4 regions of the Pelotomaculum schinkii genome follow, and region 3 is predicted to be linked to each of the others. Evidence: riboswitches for the same ligand, from Rfam matches in the RefSeq annotation. Region 3 holds a riboswitch; each other region holds the start of a gene.
The links. Region 3 has a riboswitch for cobalamin ahead of Psch_RS06825 (S-layer homology domain-containing protein). Riboswitches for the same ligand answer to the same signal wherever they lie in the genome.
Positions count from the first base shown of each region.

Region 1: it holds a riboswitch for cobalamin, as region 3 does, so the genes downstream of both, cbiD (cobalt-precorrin-5B (C(1))-methyltransferase CbiD) here and Psch_RS06825 (S-layer homology domain-containing protein) in region 3, are expected to answer to the same signal.
Region 2: it holds a riboswitch for cobalamin, as region 3 does, so the genes downstream of both, cobT (nicotinate-nucleotide--dimethylbenzimidazole phosphoribosyltransferase) here and Psch_RS06825 (S-layer homology domain-containing protein) in region 3, are expected to answer to the same signal.
Region 4: it holds a riboswitch for cobalamin, as region 3 does, so the genes downstream of both, cobU (bifunctional adenosylcobinamide kinase/adenosylcobinamide-phosphate guanylyltransferase) here and Psch_RS06825 (S-layer homology domain-containing protein) in region 3, are expected to answer to the same signal.

Region 1 is NZ_QFGA01000001.1:499,424-503,616, forward strand. It holds gene cbiE (precorrin-6y C5,15-methyltransferase (decarboxylating) subunit CbiE) at 1-640, opposite strand, end outside; gene cbiT (precorrin-6Y C5,15-methyltransferase (decarboxylating) subunit CbiT) at 1-15, opposite strand, end outside; gene cbiD (cobalt-precorrin-5B (C(1))-methyltransferase CbiD) at 622-1,737, opposite strand; cobalamin riboswitch at 1,902-2,114, opposite strand; gene Psch_RS02455 (ATP-binding protein) at 2,131-2,862, opposite strand; gene Psch_RS02460 (DnaD domain protein) at 2,907-3,725, opposite strand; gene Psch_RS02465 (histidinol-phosphatase) at 3,798-4,193, opposite strand, start outside.
Region 2 is NZ_QFGA01000002.1:36,978-41,170, reverse strand. It holds gene Psch_RS11165 (S-layer homology domain-containing protein) at 63-2,711, shown strand; cobalamin riboswitch at 2,776-2,952, shown strand; gene cobT (nicotinate-nucleotide--dimethylbenzimidazole phosphoribosyltransferase) at 3,071-4,135, shown strand.
Region 3 is NZ_QFGA01000001.1:1,445,897-1,450,089, forward strand. It holds gene Psch_RS06825 (S-layer homology domain-containing protein) at 1-1,846, opposite strand, end outside; cobalamin riboswitch at 2,221-2,408, opposite strand; gene Psch_RS06830 (cob(I)yrinic acid a,c-diamide adenosyltransferase) at 2,547-3,086, opposite strand; cobalamin riboswitch at 3,203-3,386, opposite strand; gene Psch_RS06835 (DUF3793 family protein) at 3,425-4,193, opposite strand, start outside.
Region 4 is NZ_QFGA01000001.1:324,409-328,601, reverse strand. It holds gene cbiB (adenosylcobinamide-phosphate synthase CbiB) at 1-299, opposite strand, end outside; gene Psch_RS01665 (cobyric acid synthase) at 306-1,862, opposite strand; gene cobU (bifunctional adenosylcobinamide kinase/adenosylcobinamide-phosphate guanylyltransferase) at 1,865-2,476, opposite strand; cobalamin riboswitch at 2,555-2,736, opposite strand; gene Psch_RS01655 (DUF3842 family protein) at 2,784-3,194, opposite strand; gene Psch_RS01650 (translation initiation factor 2) at 3,363-3,626, opposite strand; gene Psch_RS01645 (LL-diaminopimelate aminotransferase) at 3,730-4,193, opposite strand, start outside.

The sequences.
Region 1 (4,193 bases), 950 kb from region 3:
CCATCGGCTGTTCATCCAAAATCACCATAACATAATTTCTTTTATCCCACTGGCCTTCCCATCGGGCAAGATCAAGGATGGTAAAGGCATTAATTTCTTCGGCAGGGTACGAAAGTTCGGCGCAGACATAAGCAGTTTTGTCTTTCATGCCGGCGTTTACCAGGACACTTGCCAGAACCGGCGGTGGTTCCTCCGGTCCGGCCAGGACAACTACCTTGCTATTGCCTGCCACGGTCTCTGCCAGTACGGTCCGGTCCCGTCCATGGGTACTGACCACAACGGCGTCGTGCCAGGAAACTGCCAGCCGGGCGCAAGCATACTGTACCGAACTGATACCCGGGATGACCTGCAGCTGGGCAGGGGTAAAATGCCGCCTCAGGTACTGCAGGATACCGTACATGCCGGGATCACCCGAAGCTATTACCGCAATTTTTTTCTCGTCCATTCTCTCCCGGATATACTCAATCATTTCCTGCAGATTGTTTTTAATAGTGAAAATTTCGCCCGGTTGACCGCTGAAAAGGGCCAGGCTGCGCTCCCCGCCCACCAGGACATCCGCCTCAGCGACCGCCCGTATGGCTGCCGGAGTCAGATGTTCCTTGCCACCGGGTCCAACCCCTACTACAGCAATTTTTGCCATCCCATTTCCCTTCCAATTAAACGAGTTGACTCGTCCATACCCAGTATCGTTCCATCCAACCCCAGCAGTACCGTACCAGCTTTCAACCGGGTGCGGGTATAAGCCTCGGCCCTGGTACTGGCCCTGGCCGCAATAGCATTGAATATTCCGGCGAAGCCGCTCTCTTTAAGCAAACCCAACGCTTCTTCAGCAGAACCCGCTGCCATAATTTTGCTGATTAGACCGGCCGGCGCCCCGTAAAGACCTGCGAAGGCGGCAAGGGTCTCCATCCTCCCGTCGGCCAACCTGTTGTGGGTATGAAAGATGCCGGCTGCGACTTTTACTAATTTCCCATGGTGACCCCATAATAAAACTGCTTCAATGCCCCGGTCGACACAGACATCCAGCATGTAGCCCACAAAATTACTCATTTCAACCACAGCTTCGCGAGGCAATCCATACCGTTCGACCGCCGTCCGGAAGCCAATCCGGCCCGGGGTGAGGACGACCTTCCGGTAGCCGGCGGCCACAGCCAGGTCAACCTGTGGAGCGAGTGATTTTTTAAAAGCTTCTTCAGACATCGGCCTGACAATGCCGGTGGTGCCCAGGATGGAAATACCTCCAACAATCCCCAAACGCGGGTTAAGGGTCTTGAGAGCCACCTCCTCGCCCCCGGGGACTGAAATAGTAACCTCTACGCCCGAGCCTGGCCTAATAAGGTCGTCCAGGGCATCCACAATCATTTTACGCGGAACGGGATTTATGGCGGGACTGCCTACCGGCGCCTGCAAGCCTGGCCTGGTAACAACCCCGACACCTCGTCCCCCCATGATATGAACGCCGCCAGCACAGACAGCGACTTCAGCTACCACAGGCAGGCCGCTGGTTACATCGGGATCATCCCCCCCCTGCTTGATTACAACAGCCCTGGCACAGGAGCCGTCCAGTTCCAAACTCTCAACAGGAACCTCAAGCAGGTTTCCTTCAGGGTTCACAATGGTAATATTTTTGTTGGTTTCACCCCGCAACAGCAGCAATGCCGCCGCACGCGCCGCCGCTGCAGCTGACGCGCCGGTGGTAATTCCGGTCTTCAGCATGGATATTTCCAATTCATTCATAACAGTTCATTCATAACAGCTTCCTCCATGCGGCCGAAGAACTAAAATTCCTTGCGACAAAAGCTCCGTTGGCCGCACCAAGCCGGAGAAATGATAAAAGCCCGGTCAACTAGACGGGGCTTTTCATATGCGTCAAAAAAACCCCTGGCTTTCCAGCGAAGCCTGCGGTGAGCAGCAGACAGGCAGGTCTCCTGGCTTCCGGTCTTTGTTGCCGCGTCTTCCCGGTTAACCCAGTGACAAAAGTGCGGCGTACTCTCCCGGTTACAGTTGCGGGACCGCGCCGGCTCCTTAGATCTGGACCTTTTTGGAACCAGTTTCCATTTCCCCGGTCTTCCCTATTCTCCCCTCGGCGGGGCACCTGTCCGCGTTGTTCTTTTTCATATTTTACAGGTTTTAATAACCTTTTTCTTTGCGCTGTATAGCGCGTATGTCCATATCCACCAAAAACCGGTAGGGCTTGCACATCTCCAGCAAGCGTGAAGTAGTCCTTTCTCCCAGATAGCCTTCCAGGTCCTCGGGGCTGATATTGGTGGTTACGATGACCGGAAGACGGTGGTTGAGGCGGTAATTGATAATTGAATAGATTTTATTTCTGGTCCACTCCGTGTAATTATGAGCCCCCAGGTCGTCCAAAATCAGGAGCGGCACCTGCCTGGCCGTATCCAACAGGTCAAACTCGGTAAGGTCCTCAGTATTTCTTCCCGTGTCATAGGTCGAACGTATTTGATCCAGCAGGTCAGGCACCACAGCAAAAAGAATTGAGTTTCCTTCTTTCAGCAGGGTATTGGCGATACAACAGGCCAGAAATGTTTTACCGCTTCCCACCTGCCCTGTAAATAGCAGTCCGTCGGCTCCGGGATCAGCCGAAAATCTTTTGACAAAACCTTGAGCCGCTTCAAAAGCATGTTTAGCCAGTTCATAGTAAGATATCCCATTGACCAGATCGAGACAGTTTTTAGCGTAATATTTGAATTTGAAGTTTTCGAATGTGCATTTTTGAAGATTAACAGGCAGTCTGGAGTCCTTTAACAGTTTTGCTGCTGCCTTTTCTTTCATGCACCGGCAGGGTATAGCCCCTTCCTCCATTATAATTACGCCACGGTCACCGCACAGCTGGCAGCCCACCCAATCACCTGCATCCCTTAAATATTGTTAAGAAAAGTCATGTTTTAGATATAAAGAGTCCGGATGAAAGCCTTTTTCCTGGCATCGTTATTATTGTCCGCGCCACCCGGGCTTGTCCCGGTATTTGTGCTTTTTTGCCTGGAGCGCCGTTTTTGAAAATCCTGCTCGTAGCGGGATATTTCCTCCAGCGTCCTGACATTGTTCTTTTTCCATTCTATCAAGATGGTGTTAATATATTTGAAGTTGTGTTTACCCCCCAGAACCGCCCTTTTCAGCGCCTCAACAACAAGCAATGGCTCCATTTCACTTGCCCACTGGTCGATTTGCTCAACTTCTATGGGGGAGAGAAGCCGTCCAAATTCATTCTCAAATAAGGAAATAAGGTCGACGGTATGGACATCAAACCGGCTGTCACCTAAACCGGCCGAACTTTTAATCAGCTTTTCAGATTCCTCAATCTCCTGGGCGCGCAAGCCTGCCCAGATATCCGAGACCCTTAAGAATAGGGGTTCAAAATCATACCCCTCCACAATAAGGTTGCGGGTGCCGTCATAGAACCGGCTGACCGAGATGATATCTTTTTCGAGCAAACCAGCCAGTTCCCTCCTAATCCTGGCTGGATCAGATTCCATGCATTCAGCCAGCTTTTCGGGGGACGGAAAAAGCTCCTTTTCCTCCACGTGCAGTCTGATCAGCTGGATTAAGAGCATCATCTGGTAATCGGAGATACCAATACTTGAGTAAATTTTTAGAAGGATGTTGGGAATTGACGTTGAGCCCTCAAGCAGGAGGTCAGCTCCAAAAGTAGCGGTGATATTGCCTTCCTGGTCACATTTTACTATTTTCCCGCTTCTCTGAGTCATGGGGTTTGCCTCCTGGTTTTCCTAATTTTATTTTATGGTAAGGGGGTGGTTTTGTCCACCTTTTTCCGCCCCTTAAACCGGCTGCCGCAAGAGGTAGGAAACGGGTTCGATACCATAGCCGGCCAGTAATTCCAGTGCGCTATCCAAACCCATCCCGAGTTCCGCCAGGCGATGGGCGTCGGAGCCCAACGTAAATAGCCTGACACCTGAATCCACAGCCAGTTCAAGGATATCCATGGAAGGATGGAAATCGTTGAGTCCACGGCGCAAACCGGAGGTATTAACCTCCAGGCTCATGCCCCTTGCTGCTATAGTTTTGAGGACCGGTTCCGCAAACTCCTCGTGGGCGCGCGAAATCTCCGGCCCCCAATAATGCCGGCCATGACGGCGATAAAGATCCAGGTGCCCGATACAGTCAAACAGGCCGGAGCTTACCGCCTCTGACAGGAGCCTAAAGTACTCCCCTAC
Region 2 (4,193 bases), on a different contig from region 3:
TACATTTGAGCACATTGTAGCGGCCGAAATGTTTTCAAGGTAGTTGTATGGGAGGGATTCTTTTGTCTATTAAAAGTTTTAGAAGAATAATAAAAAATATTGTTCTGGTATCCATAATATTGTCTCTGGTTGCGCCCTTTCAGGCTTACGCCTATCAGGTGAACGGCAACAACGTCACTGAGGAAATCATCACCCAGGGGGTTGTTTTACATAGCATCAACCTGAATACTAACGAGGGACCGCTGAATGTTTATGTCCTCGAAGCAGATCTCTCCAATCCTTACGTTAAAATTGATACGATCATCGGATCGGACGGCACCCTCAATAAGAACCAGTCAGTGCTGGATATGGCCAAGCGTACCGGGGCGGTGGCCGCTATCAATGGAGATTTCTTTCAAATGGCGGAAAGCGGCCGGACCATCGGTTTAGCCTATCAAGGCGGGCAACTGGTGGAGAGCCCCGCCCTGCGTAATGATATGTATGGATTTGGCATTACCGAAGATAAACTGCCGCTGTTGGAAATTTTCAACTTCACCGGCCAGGTGGTCACAGAAGCCGGTAAAAGTTTTCCGCTGGCCGGAATCAACAAGCCGGGTTATCTCTTGATGAACGGACTTTCATCTGATGTGGATGCCCTTAATATGTACACAACGCTGTGGGGTACCACCAGCCGGGGTAAAATATCCGGCCTCACCGGGGTAAAAGTTGCAGTGGTCAGGAACGGAGTCGTCCAGCAGGTCTTAACCGACCAACCGGGCGTAACGATCCCGCAGGATGGTTTTGTCCTGCAGGGACATGGCCTGGCAGCCCAATTCATAACCGACAATATGCCGGTGGGTACAAAAGTTGCCGCCAGCTACTCGGTGGCCCCTCACGGAGACAAACTCCTGGCTGCGGTGGGCGGACAGGCACTGCTGGTTGAGGATGGCCACCTGCCTGCCTACTTTACCCAGAATATTTCTGGTAAAGTCGCCCGGACGGCGGTTGGTGTATCAAGTGACGGCAAGACTCTCTACCTGGTGGCGGTTGAAAGGAAGGCTGCTGCCGACGGGACTATAATCAGCAGGGGTATGAGCCAGGAGGAGTTGGCTGAATTTTTGATTTCAATCGGGGTCTGGAGAGCTGTTAATTTGGACGGTGGTGGTTCCACCACCATGGCCGCACGGAGCCTGGGTGACTTCGAGGCCAGCCTGATCAATCAACCACAGGGTTCTTCCTTGCGATCGGTTGCAGATGCTATAGGCGTTTTTTCGACAGCGCCGCAGGGCAGTTTGCACGGCATGGCTTTAAGCGGGCCGTCGTTGGCTCTTGCCGGAACACAGGCTTCATTTAGCGCCAAAGGGTATGATCAATACTACAATCCTGTAAGTATTAAACCAGCCGACATAAAATGGTCCGCAACTCCTTCAGGTGATTTTACCGGTAATGTTTTAATACCTAAGCAAGGTGGTACGGTAACCGTCACGGCCAAGCTGGATAACGTACAGAGTTCGGTGAATGTGCAGGTTGTCGGGCCGGAGTCTCTATTAAGTTTAGCTGTAACACCGTCGGCTATTACTGTTAAGCCTGGGGAGAAGGTTCCCCTGTCGGCAAAGGTGAATACAATTTATGGTGATACCTTTGATTTAAAATTCCAGGATGTCACATGGACCATCAGCGGTTCAATAGGTAAGATTGCGGATGGCAGCTTTACCGCGACAGATCAGGTTGCTGAAGGTGAAATTAAGGCCACCTTCCAGGGGTTGAGCACATCGATACCGGTTACTGTTAAACCGTCCTGGGTAGAACTGCAGGCTCTTCCGGAGCAGGAATCATCTGCTGGACTGGATAGCTGGATTCATGTTACGTTCCCTGCGTCAAGCGTATCAGCGCCGGCCACGATAAGGCTGGCTTATGCCGCTGAGACTACCGGGCTACCGGCGAACTGCATCAACCTCGGCGCAATAACGGTAAGCCCGGCGCCTGGGGAGAAAGCTGATCTCATGGCCCCCTGGTGGCTGAGTTGGGATTATCAACCCGGTACAATAACAGGCCGTCCGGCCATCCTGATGTGGGATGATTCCACTAAAAAATGGGAAGAGCAGCCTGCCAGGCTGGATGACCAGGGTGAGGTGAAAACAATTAGCGCCCGGGTATGGGGGTTTGGCCAACTGGTCCTGGTGGATGACCATAGGAGACTTCCGTCCTTCAAGGATACCGGCAAGCACTGGGCCGAAGCGGCCATCAACGACCTGGCGGCGCGCGGGGTGGCCAACGGTTTTCCCGATGGCACATTTCTACCCGGTCAGGCCGTAACCAGAGCTCAGTTTGTCAAGCTGCTGTCATCAGCCCTGCAGTGGCCGGCCGTGGAAAAGTTACCGGCCTTTAAGGACAGCATACCGGACTGGGCCAGCAGCGCTGTCGCTGCCGCGGTTGCCAACGGGGTCGTCTCAGGTTACCCGGACGGTACCTTTAGGCCGGATGCCAGCATTACCAGAAGTGAAATGGCTGTTATGATCGACCGGGCGCTGGCGCTGCAGGAGACAGACGAGAACCTAAAGTATAAAGATACTGGATCAATTCCCGATTTTGCCAGAACCGCGGTGGCCAAAGCTACCAGCGCCGGTTTATTGCAGGGCGAAGGCGGCTTATTCAGGCCCAAGGACGGGGCAACCCGTGCGGAAACAGCGGTGGTGGTCAGCCGGGTGCTTAAGTTGTGGGTTGAAAAATAGAAAATATTTCTGCTTTAAACAGCAGGAATATGTATGGCTAAAGTTGAATCTTTATGAAAATTATTACTGTGTTAAACCAACAGGTGCCCGCTGGGGAGAATAGGGAATCAGGTTTAAGTCCTGAGCGGTCCCGCCACTGTAAACACGAGCGCTATCGCTAGTTTACCACTGGCAGTTTGCCGGGAAGGTGCGATGTGTGATGAATGTGAGCCAGGAGACCTGCCTGTTGTGTCCACGAACCCTGCTATGCAGGGGTATCCGATGGATGATGGTAAAATCCACGGCCTGATGAGGCTGTGGATTTTTGTTTTTTCCCCAGCCGATTCCAAGTTCTAACTATATTAGGAGGTTGAAAAACAATGCTTTATCAAACCATCAAGCAAATTGGGGAGCTGGATCGCAAGGCCATGGAAGAGGCGCAGAAACGGCTGGACAGCTTAATCAAGCCGCCGGGGAGCCTCGGCGTGCTGGAAGAGATAGCAGTACGCCTGGCCGGTATTACCGGCAAAGCCAAACCCCGCGTTCAGGGGAAATCGGTTATCGTCATGGCGGGGGACCACGGAGTGGTCGACGAAGGTGTAAGTGTAGCGCCCCGTGAAGTTACCGTTCAGATGATGCAGGCAATGGTAAATGGTGTAGCCGGAATAGGGGTTCTGGCAAGGCACGCTGCTGCCAGGCTGGTTGTGGTCGATGTCGGTGTTCTCACGCCCGTCGCCTTGCAGGGTGTCGTACAGCGTAAGGTCAGGGCAGGTACCGGGAATATTGCCGCCGGCCCGGCTATGTCACGGGACGAGGCAGTACAGGCACTGGAAGTGGGGATAGAGGTAGCTCAGTCCGAGATTGACGCAGGAAGCAACCTCCTCGCTACAGGCGATATGGGGATCGGCAATACCACCCCGAGCAGCGCTATCCTGGCAGCCTTTGGCGGCTATACAGCTGAAGAGGCGACCGGCCGCGGGACCATGGTCAACGACGAAGTTATGAAACTGAAGATTTCCGCGATAGCCCGGGCGCTCGCAAAAAACCGGCCGGATCCGGAAGACGCCCTGGATGTTCTGGCAAAAGTCGGCGGGCTTGAGATCGCCGGTCTGGCCGGTGTGATCCTGGGGGCCGCTGCCAGGCGGACGCCGGTATTGATTGATGGGTTTATAACCACCGCGGCCGCCCTGGTGGCCTTCAAACTGCAGCCTAAATCCCGCCAGTACATGATTGCCTCCCACCTGTCCGGTGAACAGGGACACCGCCTGATGTTGGACCTGTTGGATCTGCGCCCGGTGATTCACCTGCAAATGAGGCTCGGGGAGGGAACGGGAGCCGCTCTAACCATGAGCCTGGTTGAAGCTGCCACGAAAATAATGCGGGAGATGGCTTCTTTTGACGAAGCCGGTGTCTCCGACCTGGAAGAAGATAAAATACTGAAATAAAAACACGGAGACAGCAGCGGATGAAAACTAGTCAATGTGGGGGTACGCCGGACTCTTA
Region 3 (4,193 bases):
GCGCTGTCAGCTGCAGCTGTACTGTACTTGCAGACGTTAACTCAGGTACTTTGAGGCTGTCTGTGGATAAAACGAACTGCACTCCCTGGACGGTAACGGCCAGCGGTTTATCTGTGTTTATTATTTTGGTCAACTGGTCCTTTGACAGGGCCAGTGAAGTTTGAGTATCATCCGCCTGTAAGGCAACCAAGCCGGCAGCGTAGGCCTTTTGGATAGCGGTGTTTAAGACGGTATCGCTCACCGGGGCAGGCAGGTTGGTGGATTGGTCACCGGAACCCCCGGAAGAAGTCTGTTTTCCAAGCTCATCCCATTTGGGAGGCTGCTGATTCATGCTTTTGCTGTAATAAAAGATGATCTTGTCATTATTCTTAATATTGTATTTATCAGCGCCGACACTTGGGCTTGAACCGTTAACGACATACATCCAGCCGGCCATACCGCTGTTTGCCTGTCCACCGATTGAATTTACCAGATAGCCGTAAGACCATGAAGAAGTCTGGTAGGAAATGCCGGAGGCGTCCAGAGCACCCAAGGCCGTGAGACCCCATTTATTTGTCTCAGCCACGGCGACATCAGAAGGGCCGTATAAAAGCTCACCATTTACACCCACAACGGCCAGGCCCACGGTCTTTTCTGTCCCACTATTCCCACCCGAAGAATTTACGGTCAAATCAGCTGAAGCCGTAAGTCCACCGTAAACAGCATTCACTACGGTCTGCCCGGCTTTTAAAGCGGTGACCAGGCCGCTGCTGTCGACACCAGCAATGCTGCTGTCGGCGACAGACCACTGCGCGTACTGCGTTACATCAGCTGTCCCGTAAGTATTCTGCCAGACCGCTTCCAACTGCTTTGTATCGCCTACCTTCAGGGTCGCGCTGGAAGGGTCAAGATAAAACTGGGTATCCAATAAGTTATAAGCGCTAAGGGCCCAGATGGCATCCATGCCGTTCTTTGACGTGCCAAAGCTCCCGTCATCGTTAAGGGCGTTATTCATCATATAGTCAACGGGAGTTTTCCCCCCACTGCTTTCCCATGAGGCAGGATCCAGCCCCCTTACCTTTAAGGTCACAATCACTTCCGAGGTGTCTATAACCGGATCGTCCCAACCTCCAACATTGAAGCTTCCGTCAGCTTGTTGCTGATTCTTCATCCAGCTGCACCCGTCATTGATGGCGTTTTGTGTTTGACTGTCACTTTTGCCCGGGTCTAAATAATTCAGTGCACGCACTGCTTCAGCCGTGGTCATAAAGTCGGGATAAAAAATTCCGCCAAATGTACCGCCAAAACTTCCATAGTTCTGGTCACCGGCTGTTGTATTCTGTGACCCTAAAATACAGTCCTTAGCGTAGTCTATATTTATTTCACCAACAGAATCCACCCTGCCTAAAAGATCATAGGCCGGGATATCGCTGTACAGGTTGCTGTCAAAACCGGCGCTGCTCTGCCTGTTTTGCAAAATCTGCACTAATTGGTCAGCCAAATCATCTCGTCCCAACGCTTTTGCAGCCGCCAGATCCTGAGCCAGGAGCTTGGCGGAAGCTTTGGACGGGTCTGCGGCGTTTGTTATGTCCCCGGATATTGCGCTTATTACCGCATCTTTAAGATTCTCACCATTATATTCCCAGGTACTGACATCAACATCTGCCTGGGTTAACACAAAAAGGGCATAAGAACCCACTCCGGCGTCGGAGTTGTTTATCCCGTTTGTCGTGTAGTCGTTGTAGAGAAACTGCACGGCGCAATTTGCCGGCGAACCCGCCCCCCCTGCCGCATTAGCGCTGACCACGGGTATTAACAGCATTATGGTCATCAACACAGTAAGCCACAAGCTTGGCTTTTTAAACATTTTGTTACCCCTTGTATACAAATCTTCCAACCTCCCTTAAGTTTATTTTGTATCAAGCTGATCTGCCATGTGCCAGGGTCCATTCCAGTGTTTTCTTGGGTTCGATTTCGTCACCTATTAGTTTCACCTCCTAAACTTCCTGAATAATGTCAATATCCATGATAATGCTGCATCAAGGTGTGTAAAAGTATGGGTTTGAAGGCTCTATATGTAGTTGCTAATTATTTTAAAAAGGATACCTATTCATCACTGAACAGGTAAAACGAAAGAAGGAGATATCAACATGAAAAACCCGGCCTCATCCGTTAAGAGGCCGGGTTTTTCAAGGTACATACCTTAATAAACACAGCTAAAGCCCTGTCCTTTCCACGGAAGGCGGCGCTATTGACCAGGCAGGTCTCCTGACTTGTGGATCACAGCATGCCTCCCGCCTTCCCGGATTATAAATCCAGTGGCATTTTGGGAGTCGCTCCCCACTTACAGTGGCCAGACCGTCCGGGATTTTCACCCGGTTCCCTTTTCACCCCCGCTATGCGGAGGAACCTGGACAAATTTCTTAAATTATCCACATTTAAACACTAATCAATTATTATGTCAATACCAATTATTATCTGTCTTATTTGTTATTGTGCTTTTTCATATGCCTTTGAATTTATAAACCTGTTTCAAGAGCACTCTAAAGATTTATCGCCAAAGCGTGTTACCGTTCAATACCATCACGGGCAGGGACATCCTTGGTGTAATAATGCTTTATTTCCAGCATTTCCGTTACCAGGTCCGCAGCTTCAATAATTTCCTGCGGAGCATACCTGCCGGTAAATATTACTTCAACCTGATCAGGTTTGGAGTTGATAATTTCGAGCATTTCTTCAATTGTAATGAGGTTAAAGAAATGAGCGGTATTTATTTCATCGAATACGATTATATCGTATGCACCTGAATTCATTGCTTTTTTCGCTTTTTCAAGCCCTTCCCGGGCCATTTTAACGTCCTCTTCCAGAGGTGGATTTTGCACGTGAATAAATGTGTCCTTGCCGTATTGCTCAATAGTTATATAAGGCTTGCACATCTCCGCCGATTTTAACTCGGAGTACTTTTGACCTTTCATAAACTGGCCAATATACGTTTTTAACCCGCGGCCCATGGCACGGAAAGCCAGACCCAGGGCAGCCGTCGTTTTACCCTTGCTGTTGCCGGTATAAACCTGCACATATCCTTTTTCCAAACCAGTTAAAACCATATAAATACCCCCTTTAAATCAATTTGGAGCAAAATAAAAATCCCGGCTTTTCCAATAGAAAAACCGGGACTTTGATGTCAAAATTATGACAATCAAATCACGCGCCTTTCCCTGGAAAGCGCTTAATTTAAAAGACAGGTTTCCTGACTCATGGGTCATCGACGCTTCCGCCTTCCCGGACGACAAATATCCAGTGGCTAGTGGAAGTTACTACCCGACATACAGTGGCCGGACCGTCCAGGATTCTCACCTGGTTCCCCGTTCATATTTTGTTTAGCAATCAGTTGGTTTCATTAATATTTGCATTATACTTTATTTTCATTATTCTGTCTATAGTTTCAATTATAGGAATGCGGTATCAAGCTTTCTGATTCCGCGCAACCTTCGTTGCCGCTACAATATTCCCAATTCTTAGCATTCCCCACGACAGCCCTGGCAACACTGCTCCTTGCCGCGTCATAAACTCTGAAAAGAATCTCGGCGCGCCTGGGATTCTTATACACCTTCCAATCCCTGCTGGTGAGGCACTCTTTACCGTTATGCTTGATAAATCCTTCGACATCCTCCACGGGAATGCCCAGAAATATGCCTACCTCATGAGGGCATATCTCCTTAAACCTTTTCTTTAACATATGGAGCTTCTGCTCCAGGGTCACTGCTTCCCCATAACCCATTCTTCTTAAGAATTGCAGACTACGCTCGTTATTAACAAACAACTCTAGCATTGCGCTCTTGTAAAAGAGCACCAGCACATTCCCGTCCCCTTCTTTAAGCACGAGGTATTGCAGTTTGAGTTCTTCACATACCTCCCTGCCATACCGCTGCCATAAAAACATATGACCTTTAACTTTACTATTAAAGGCGATAAGAGAAGAAGGTTTTTTGCCCATTACCGTTGGGGCAGCTCCAAAGGCAATGAAAGCAGCTATATACTCTTTTCCTTCCATCCTGTTTAAGGCTTCTATAAACTGCAGCTTAAGCTCTTTGTCCAATAAAGACATCCCCCGTTGCAGCCTTTTTTCATCAAGAAGCCCTTTCCCGGCGGCGGTCATTCCTAGCTCACCAGGAGTTTCTTGCAAGGTTAATCCTGCAGCAACACGCTTGACA
Region 4 (4,193 bases), 1.1 Mb from region 3:
GCGATTGTGGTGTAAATAATCCAAACGGTAAGGACAGAGCCAAACCAGTAGTTTATTGCATAGGACCACCTGACCAGGCAGGCGGTTACCAGCCAGCTGCCCCCGGCAACTATGACCGCCACCAGAGCGCCGCATACCAGCAGAGCCGTGGGACTCCTGAAAAAACGCCGCACCCCAGCTTCCAGGCTGGAGATGACCTTGCCGATTAAAACCACCGGGTGGGGCCAACCATGCGGGTCTCCCAAAACCAGGTCCAACAGGTAGGCGGCAAATATAAAAAGTCCGGCGTTTATAGGCATTTCAATTTACCCATGGCAGATAGGTCCCTCCATGCCAAGCAGGCCATAGATCTTTTCCATAGCCAGACTGCTCCGGACAACAGCTGCCAGCTTGTCAAAATCTCTCTCCCTCTGTTCGTGGACCAAAAGGGTATCGGAGGCCTGCAGGGGTTCAAGCCCTTTTCTCCTGCGCAGAGTGTTAATCAGGCGCCTGCGGAAGGAATCACTGTCAAAGATACCGTGGATATAAGTGCCGAAAACAAGGCCGTCCGGGCTTACGGCTCCGTCTGGAAAGAAAACCTTTTCTCCTGAGCGTACCAGTATGGTAAAGGCGGGCCTCACGTCCGGAGCCAGTTCGGTTCTGCCCATATGGATCTCGTAACCGTTAATCCTGTTGTCTGAGGTTTCGCAAAGAAAAAGCCCGGAACCGGCAACTTCAGCCTCCACCTGGGTGGTGATTTTTTCCGGAGCAAAAGTAGTTGAAGTGTCCAGGAGCCCAAGCCCGTCTAGGCGTGGAATTTCAGACTCGGTATGCAGAGGGTCATTTAGTTCCCTGCCCAGCATCTGAAACCCCCCGCAGATGCCGATGACAGGGGTTCCCCTACGGTAAAACTCAACGATCTGCGCCGCTAATCCGGAACGGTTCAGGAATGCCAGGTCGCCGATGGTATTCTTGCTGCCCGGCAGGATGATTAAATCCGGTTCATCCAGGTTGCTTCCCTTGCTTACGTACCGGAGCCTGACGTCAGGCTCGTCCTCCAGCGGGTCAAAGTCCGTGAAATTGGAGATGTGCGGTAGATTAACAACCGCTATATCAACCCAGCCCTGTTCTTCGACCAGTTCGGCACGGCTTCTATCCTCAGGTATGGTATCCTCCTCCTGGACCCTGAACCCCTGAAAATAAGGGACCACCCCGATTACCGGTTTACCGGTTTTCTCTTCCAAAAATTTCACCGCGGGTTGAAAGAGGCTGATATCACCGCGGAATTTGTTGATAATAATTCCGCGTACACGCGCGCGGTCGTCGGGAGCTATCAGTTCCAGGGTGCCTACTACTGAGGCCAGGGCTCCCCCTTTATCAATATCGGCTACGAGCAAAACCGGGGCTTGCGCCATCCTGGCGATACGCATGTTGACAATTTCGTGCTCCTGAAGATTGACTTCAGCCGGGCTTCCGGCGCCTTCGATCACCACCATGTCATTTGCCGCAAGCAGCCGGTTCAGAGCTCCTTCGATTATTGCCAGGGCTTTAGGCGCGTAATCCGTATGGTAACCCATGGCGGACAGGTTGCCCACCGGCTTGCCCAGGACCACCACCTGGGACGATGCGTGTCCGGTAGGTTTGAGCAGAATCGGGTTCATGTCAACAGAAGGCTCCAGACCCGCAGCTTCGGCCTGCACCACCTGAGCCCGCCCCATTTCACCGCCGTCTCTGGTGACAAAGGAATTCAGGGCCATGTTCTGTGACTTAAAAGGGGCGACACGGTAACCGTCCTGTTTAAAAATGCGGCAAAGCGCAGCAACCAGAACGCTCTTGCCTACGTGTGAAGCTGTTCCCTGAATCATGATCGTTTTGGCCGACATAATCAATCACTCCATTTTTGCTCTGCCAGCGACTTTATCTCCAGAGGAAGCCCGGCTATTGTTAAGTAGACCTGGTCCGCCTTTGAGGCCAGAAGCTGATTGACCTTTCCTGCCAGATCCCGGAACGTCCTGCTTAAGGGATAGTCCGGAACCAGGCCCAACCCGACTTCGCTTGAAACGATAATCAGGTGGTGGCCCTGGTGAATCGTTTCGGCTGCGGCTTGAGCCTGCCCAAGGATATATTCCTGCTTTTCAGCAGTCGCAGCTCCGCAGCGTGGCAGGTTTTCTGCCAAAAGAAGATTGGTAAGCCAAAGGGTGGCGCAGTCCAGAAGAAACACATCGCCCTGCTTTCCATCTTTTAAAACCCCAAGGATATTTGTCGGTTCTTCGAACGTGAGCCAGGACGCAGGCCTTCGTCCCTGGTGCAGTTTGACCCTTTCAGCCATTTCCGGGTCTTGTATTGTGGCAGTGGCAATATATTTAACAGCCCCCCCAAGCCGTGAAGCTATGTTCTCAGCCAGCTCGCTTTTACCGCTGCGGGCTCCTCCCAATACCAGGATAAGTTTACCTTTCATAATCCACCAGCCGATCAATACTTTAAATGGGCTTACCATAGTAAAACCCCGCCTCCTTAAAGGAACGGGGTTTGTGTAAAGCAATTTTACCCGCCGTCCCCTTTACCTCGAAGGAAGTTCGGTCGTTACCCGCAGGCAGGTATCCTGGCTTCCGTTTACCCGCATTTACTCCCCTTTAATAAGCCTGGCCGGGCATTAAAGCGCTGTGCGCGTAACCGGTTACAGTGGCGGGACCGCTCAGGTATCGCACCTGATTCCCCAATTACACCCAAAAGGGCGACTGCGGCAATTTAATTTTTCATATTCCACATCATCTACCATTATCCTGCAGAGCAAGAACTATTTATCATGTAATAATATCCTTTACCTTTTTAACCAATTCTTCGATCAGGTGCGGTAACGGCTCAGCCTTTAAGCCGACAATATCAATGCCGGAGCGGCTAAGCGGCAGGAGCACCTTGCGGGCGGGACTGGAAGCAATGGCTTCCGCCATTTTGGGAGTCAACTCACCCAGCATGGCATTTGGAAAAAGAATGCTGATTGGCCCGACAATGATGTCAACCCGTAAGGAATTGTAGAGCACGGCATTTTCGCCGGTTGCTCCTTCGTTGGCGCCTGCCCGCAACATCACGGAAGTGGCCAGAGCATTGGTTCCGAGGGCCAAAAACTCAATATTTTCAGGTAATTCCCGGCGCAGTCTTTCAGTAAGGTGTTTGCCTATACCTCCGCCCTGCCCGTCAATCACGGCTATTCGCACCAAAACCGCCGCCATTCATAATATTTGTAATATATAGCATTATACCATATATGACCAAAAAAAAGACCCCCCCGGGTCTATTGCTTGTCGATTAAACCTTAATCAAGGCGTATTATGCTAATACTAACAATTATTGCCATCCTGTGTATATATCTGTGGATAGATTATTTATTTGCGAAAATTTTGAGAGGCGCCATCCTGAAGTTTTGACTCCAACTCCACTATCTGCCTGTTTTTATGTAATAACCGTTGGGCATAGCGATAATTGTTATGTTGAAGTTTACGATTTTCCCTTTCCAGGCGGGATAAAAATCCAGCTTTATCCTTTTCAATTTTTTCAATCAAGTTCATGAGTACTCTCCGGCTTAACCTGAGCTGTTCAACTTTTTCCTCAAGCTCAAGGACCCTATCCCTTAAGAAATCAACATCCATCCTTTCTTCCACGGCGGCATCTCCTCACCAGGTGTTTCGATCCTAGTATATGCCGGCTTGAAGGCTAATAGACATTTGAGCAGGTTCCCTCACTAAGTGATTGCTAAAGGAAATTAAAATTTTGACCAATCCTCTGTACTGCCTCAGCCAGCACGATTTCGTCTTTGACCAGGGCAATCCTGACGTAACCCTCTCCCATCTCACCGAAAGCGATACCGGGAATAACAATTATGCCGGCTCTTTCCAGCAGGTCGGCGGCAAAATGGCTGGAGGAAGTATACCCGCGTGGAATTGGCGCCCATAAAAACATGGACGCGTTGGGCTTGGGAATCTGCCAACCCAACTTGGCCAGTCCGTCAACAAGCACATCGCGGCGCCTCTGATAGGTACGCGCATTCTCTTTGACGCATTCCTGTGGACCGGTCAGGGCTGCTACAGCAGCTTCCTGGACCGCAAAAAACACTCCGTAATCAATGTTGGATTTGACCAGGGCCAGATTGGATATGGCCTTTTCATTGCCTACGGCAAAGCCGACCCTGCAGCCAGCCATATTGTAGGTCTTGGAAA